2 regions of the Gottfriedia sp. NPDC057991 genome follow, and region 2 is predicted to be linked to the other one. Evidence: predicted binding sites of a transcription regulator. Region 2 holds the regulator's gene; the other holds the start of a gene.

Region 1 (3,431 bases), on a different contig from region 2:
GAATTGGACAAAGAAACAAAATAGCCATCTCCTTTACTAAAGTGTGATTAGTACCAAATTTTTTTGTGAATATCACTTATCACATTTTCAATTGTTATCATAAAAAAAAGTCCCGTGATATACACGGGACCTGAGACTGATTTGGTAAAGAATTCTAATAAATTATAATAGAATCGAAATCTATGTAGTTCGAACCTTTTTAAATATGAATATAAGCTGATCATACTATTTTTAAACTATTCAGCTGTTTTTAGTATTTTATAATTTTTATGGTTTACGACTGTTAGCGGTTCCATTTCTAAATCTCTGAAGTTTTCCATTATGGATATGTCAACAATGACAGAATTTTTATTTACTTTTTGTACTCTACCTTTCAATCCCTGTTTAAACTCAATGATATTTCCTGCTTCTGCAATTTTCATGAGCATATCTCCTAACAAAGTTTTGATTTGACACCTTCTATAATGCATGAAAACGGTTTAAAGGTAAAGAGAAAATTTAAATTTTTATACAATTATGTCTTTTTTCATAGAAATTATGTTTAAAAACCTTTTGAAGGGCAAAAATGGTTGTAGCACTTTCAGGAGGTTAGTTTGTTGAAAGAATGGTTTGAAGAGTTTGAAGTAGAAATTTCAAATGAAATTAAAAATTTGGTTAGTAGTAATACGCTTATAGGTGATCCGATTTTATATTTTGAAAAAATTATTTTAGTACCATTTTTTGAAATGATTTTAGCGCTAGGCGAAGCTCATTCATCATACGAGTTTGCGAGTATTGGAACAGGAGTAGAAGTAATTCCTAAAGCATTCTTAGTTTTAAAAGATGGAAAAAGTGAAGTAGTTTTAGTAAATAATAAAAATATGAATTTAGCTGTTACTGAAAAAATTCTTGATGTAACTATTTAGTTTCCATTAAGTACATTCTTTGTTAATGTTAGGTTTGAAGTTTATTTCTTGTGGCAATCAAAATAATAAAGGGTGATTATATGGAACAAAATGAATTTATCAATTTGATTGATCAGCTTGTAAAAGGTGAGATATCAGAAATTAACGTTACAAAAGATGATTTTTTAGCATTTAGACAAATAATCGTTAATCGAGAGGACTTTAAGCACTTTCGTGGGATTGCACAGCATGGAGGCCATGCAATTTATACTTACTTGGAAGAAGCTAGAAGTTAACAATTTTTGTTAAAATCTAAAGACAGAATAATATTATTTTAATCGTGTACTCATTAAAAGTTTGCGAAAAAAAAAAGTTTTTTTTGCTTTTTTTCTTATTTCGCAAGGTGTTAATGAGTACTTTTTTTGTGAAAATGTTATGACCTCATTTGACAAAAAAATCGTTTTACACTTTATTGCACTCTTCTCCATAATTTGTTAAATTTCATATATTGTTTTATTTCGAGACATATTGTCGAAATGTTTATTTTTTAAATTCAGCACCTATATGTTGTGTTTGTTCTAAAAAGGTAATACAATATGTAGGTATATAATATAAGTATTTTCAATATTCTTACATATTAACGAGGGTGATAATATGGTGATAGTTTACAGTTCAATGACTGGCAATGTTAAGCGATTTGTCAATAAAGTTAGAATGCCGTCAATCCAAATAAAAGATGGACTAACAATCGAAGAACCGTATATTCTCATAACTTATACTGCAGGATTTGGTAGCGTACCTGAAAACGTAAGTACTTTTTTGGAGAGTAATTCGAAGTATTTAAAAGCAGTCAGTGCAAGTGGTAATAAAAACTGGGGAGATTCTTTTGCAGCAAGTGCAGATAAAATAGCATCAGACTATCAAGTTCCAGTGTTATCAAAGTTTGAACTGTCAGGGACAAGTCGAGATGTACAATATTTTATTGAGGGAGTGGAAAAGCTTGAGACATATTGAGCTGAATAATGAATTGACGATTAAAAAAGATGGTTTTTTTGATCTCGCAAAAGATAAAGAAGCGCTTCTTTGTTTCTTGAAAGAAGTTGAAGATAAACAGATTCAGTTTTCTTCTTTAAAAGAACGCTTAAACTATATGATTCAAGAAAACTACTATTATAATGTTGAGATGGATTACTCCTTTGATGAAATAGAAAAATTATATGAGTTAGTATACAATGCAGGATTCACTTTTCAATCATATATGGCCGCATCAAAATTCTTTAAAGATTACGCATTAAAAACAAATGATGGAAAGCATTATTTAGAAGGATATGAAGATCGAATTGCGATCGTTGCATTATATTTAGGAAGAGGCAATATTGAAAAAGCATTGAAATTAGCAAAAATGATGATTCAACAAAACTATCAGCCAGCTACTCCAACCTTCTTAAATGCTGGAAGAAGTAGAAGAGGCGAATTGGTGTCATGTTTCTTGCTAGAAATGGACGATAGTTTAAATTCAATCGGATTTCAAATTAATACGGCAATGCAACTGTCAAAAATCGGTGGTGGTGTTGCACTAAATCTATCAAAACTTAGAGCACGTGGAGAGCAAATTAAGGAAATTGATAACGCTGCAAGTGGTGTTGTTCCTGTTATGAAGCTATTAGAAGATTCATTTTCATATGCTAACCAGCTAGGACAACGTAAAGGTGCTGGTGCAACCTATTTAAATATTTTCCACTGGGACGTAGTTGAATTTCTTGATACAAAAAAAATCAATGCCGATGAGAAAAGTAGAATTCAATCACTATCGATCGGATTAATTGTTCCAAATAAATTCTTTGAACTAGCAGAAAAAAATGAACCATTCTATGTATTTGCACCATATACAGTGTATAAAGAATATGGCATTCATTTAGATGATTTTGATATAGATGAAAGATATGAAGAGTTAGTAAATAATGAGCGTGTTAAAAAGAAAAAACTAGACTTAAATGCTCGAGATCTTTTAGTAAAAATTGCTGCGATTCAGTTAGAATCTGGTTATCCATATTTGATGTATAAAAGTAATGCTAATCAGCAGCATGCATTGAAGGATATTGGCGAAATAAAAATGTCTAATTTGTGTTAATTGCTAGCACCTTCTAGAAGAAATTCTAGTCGAAAACTCTGTTAAACGGGAGAAGCCTTATAATAGGTAATCTACCGTGCTAAATCTTATCTTAATTCGTTAATCTAAACTATTTATAGTAAGTGTCTTATAGGTATTAAGTGTTAATTCATTAATCAAAATGTAGCACAATATTTAGGAATGTCTGAAGAAAACAAATCCGGAGACAATAACGCAATAAATTTCCTACCTATAAGAGACTTTCTGAAAGATTAAGATAAGTAAAAGCCTAACGACTATCGAAAGCATAGCTGGATGAAAAACTCCAGTGAAGAAGCGAGTAGAGTACACTCAAAAGCGAGTGGAAAAGCAGAGCACCTTACCAGGTTGAGCTGAAGGTGATGATATAGTCTATCCTGCATGGTGACATGTAGCAG
Region 2 (3,431 bases):
AATGGATTAATGACAACTGTTCACTCATTTACAAATGATCAAAAAAATATTGATAATCCACATAAAGATTTACGTCGTGCACGTGCTTGCAGTCAATCAATTATTCCAACAACTACAGGTGCAGCAAAAGCATTATCTAAAGTACTTCCACATTTAAATGGCAAGTTACATGGTATGGCTTTACGTGTTCCTACTCCAAACGTATCACTTGTTGACTTAGTTGTAGACTTAAAGAGAGAAGTAACTGTTGAAGAAATTAATGAAGTGTTTGAAACAGCTTCTAAAGGTTCAATGCACGGAATTATCGAATATTGTAACGAGCCATTAGTATCAATCGATTTTAATACAAATACACACTCTGCAATTATCGATGCTCTTTCTACAATGGTAATCGATGGTACAAAAGTTAAAGTATTAGCTTGGTATGATAATGAGTGGGGCTACTCAAGACGCGTAGTTGACTTAGTGTCAATCGTTGCATCTAAAATAAAAAAGCTTGAAACTGTTTAATCAATAAATATTCTACTTATAAAAAAATGTAAACGAATACAAAAGGCTAACCAGTTAATCTGGTTAGTCTTTTTGAAGTTGTATGACATATTAAGTAATAATGTGAAATTATGACTACATAAAAGGGTGAAGTATGACTTAATATCTATGAAAGAAGATTGTTGAACTAAGGTTAGAAAAAAATTTTAAGACCAGAAAAAGTTAAACATCCCCCTAAAAGGCATGGCTTCTGTGTAACCTGCTTTTCTTGTCAATCCCGCGTTTTCAGATCTGCCTGACGCATTTTCATCACAATTAATTTAGTAAATAACAAAAAAATAAAATTTATCTTGCAATTCAAATTTAAAAAAAGTATACTAACTTTCGTGAACTTCTAAAAGTATAACTAATTACTTAAAGGGTTAGGACCTCTTTGGACTAACTTTCCCCCGTGGTAGTTGATCATACTTTCGCAATAGAGGTCATGACAAATTATTTTAAGGGGGAAATGAATATGGATACTATGGGTCGTCACGTCATTTCAGAATTATGGGGTTGTAATACAGAAAAATTAAATGATATGAAATTTATTGAGGAAACTTTTGTTGATGCTGCGTTACGCTCTGGTGCAGAAGTTCGTGAAGTTGCTTTTCACAAGTTCGCTCCTCATGGCGTTAGTGGTGTCGTAATCATTTCAGAATCACACTTAACTATTCACAGCTTTCCTGAGCATGGTTATGCAAGTATTGATGTTTACACTTGCGGTGATAGAATTGATCCGAATGTAGCTGCAAACTTTATCGCTGAAGCTTTAGAAGCTGATACTCGCGAAAACGTTGAGCTACCAAGAGGAATGGGTCCCATTCAAGTTGATAATGTAAAAGTTGTAAATGGTAACTAAAGAGAATTGAGAGAGGTGATTTTTCATCTCTCTTTTTTGTTTTTTAATTGATTTAAAAGGTATGGCATAATGCCTCATTGAGGTTAAATATGGTGCGGAATCAGATGATTTAAACATTCTAGTTTTCAATACTCTTTTTGGAGAATGAACTAGCTTTACATAGTAAAAAATATTTGCATTAAATTGAAATAATGATATTTCGATCTTCAAGACGAAAAATAGGCTTTATGACTTTTATGAAATAAACTTTAGTTTATTTTGAATTTGTTATAGTATAGAGTTATAATAATACGTTTAAACAATTAAGTGTTTGGAGTTGAACTATAACGATGAGATGTCCAACGTGTAACTTTAATGGGACAAGAGTACTTGATAGTAGACCAGTTGATGAAGGTCGCTCAATTAGAAGAAGACGTGAATGTGAAGAATGTCAGCATCGTTTTACAACTTTTGAACGAGTTGAAGATAATCCTATTTTAGTTGTAAAAAAAGAGGGAGCTCGTGAAGAATTTAGTAAAGATAAGATGTTAAGGGGACTGATTAAAGCGTGTGAAAAACGCCCTGTCTCTTTATCTCAGCTAGAAGACATTATTCATAGCATTGAAAAAGAACTAAAAAATAGTGGCACATCAGAAGTTCCGAGTGAAGTTCTAGGTGAAATGGTGATGGAGCATTTATCTAAAGTTGATGAAGTTGCATACGTACGATTTGCGTCAGTTTATCGTCAATTTAAAGATATTAATGTATTCATTGATGAATTAAAAGATTTAATTAACAAAGAGCGAGGTAAAGACGAATAATACTTCGCTCTTTTGATACAAGAAAGGAATGTTTGAATGTCTATTGATAAGCAACATTGGATGGATGTTCTACCGGCGGATCCTTATACTGTAATGGCAGCTGGGTATTTACATAATTTTCATAGGCAAGTATTAACGATGTTGTATCAACCAATAATTGGTAGTCCAGCTTTAAGTTTATATATGACACTTTGGAGTGAATGTGAGCAAACGGACCTTAATCCTAATACGCTAACACATCATTCTTTAATGCTTGGCATGAAAAGTAATTTAAAATCAATTTATGAACAAAGATTAATCCTTGAAGGAATCGGCTTACTTAAAGTTTATGAAGGATTTGAAAATGGTACAAAAAAGCTTCTATATGAGCTTCAATCTCCGCTAGATCCTCATTCTTTTTTCGAAGACCCTATCCTAAATATCTTTCTGTTTAAAACAATTGGAAAAACACAATATCAACGAACTAAAACCTTTTTTAGTAGACAAGCATTTTCGAAAGAAGGGTTTCGTGAGATTTCACGTTCATTTGATTCGGTATTCCAAGCTATTACAGTTGAACAATTAAATGAAATTCAGCAAAGTAACGATCTATCTACGTCAATTGATAATAGAATTTTACAAGACAATCAGCCAATTAAAATATCTGTCAAAATGGAAGAGTTTGACTATGCTTTATTTTTAGATGGACTTTCGGATTCGTTTGTTCCAAAAAGAGCATTTACTACAGAGGTAAAAGAAACAATTTTAAAACTTGCATTTTTATATGGAATAAATCCAATTCAAATGAAAACGATTGTAATGCGCTCATTAAATGAAGATAATAAAATCAATATTGAAACTCTTCGCATTGAAGCAAGAGACTGGTATCAATTCCAACATCATGAAGCTCTGCCTATGATTGTTGAAAAGGTTCAACCTATTCAGCATAGACAAATGGTTAATGAGCAGCCATCAACTCAAGAAGAAAAATTAATTCATTGCTTCGAAACAATTTCTCCTCGTCAATACCTTAAGGAGATATCGGGTGGAGCTGAACCAAGTGAAGCTGATTTAAAAATTATCGAAGAGATTATGATTGATCAAAAGCTTCTACCTGGAGTCGCAAATGTGTTAATTGACTATGTAATGATCCGTTTAGATAAAAAGCTTTCTAGAAATTACGTAATTAAGATAGCAAGTCATTGGGCGAGAAAAGGTGTAACAACAGTTAAACAGGCTATGGATCTTGCACGTAAAGAGTT

Evidence for each region. The regulator NrdR, encoded in region 2, represses ribonucleotide reductase genes. The targets are predictions, from matches to a motif close to AACACNATATATNGTGTT.
Region 1: a site for NrdR is predicted at 1,441-1,458, ahead of nrdI (class Ib ribonucleoside-diphosphate reductase assembly flavoprotein NrdI). Genes of this name have one in related genera too.

What each region holds. Positions count from the first base shown of each region.
Region 1 is NZ_JBHVQN010000002.1:524,037-527,467, forward strand. It holds gene ACFVR2_RS09940 (DUF6254 family protein) at 1-24, shown strand, start outside; gene ACFVR2_RS09945 (YkvS family protein) at 237-422, opposite strand; gene ACFVR2_RS09950 (spore germination protein GerW family protein) at 597-905, shown strand; gene ACFVR2_RS09955 (hypothetical protein) at 986-1,180, shown strand; gene nrdI (class Ib ribonucleoside-diphosphate reductase assembly flavoprotein NrdI) at 1,539-1,898, shown strand; partial or broken gene ACFVR2_RS09965 (ribonucleotide reductase N-terminal alpha domain-containing protein) at 1,885-3,012, shown strand.
Region 2 is NZ_JBHVQN010000007.1:20,297-23,727, reverse strand. It holds gene ACFVR2_RS20910 (glyceraldehyde-3-phosphate dehydrogenase) at 1-510, shown strand, start outside; gene speD (adenosylmethionine decarboxylase) at 1,004-1,390, shown strand; gene nrdR (transcriptional regulator NrdR) at 1,720-2,190, shown strand; gene ACFVR2_RS20895 (replication initiation and membrane attachment family protein) at 2,227-3,431, shown strand, end outside.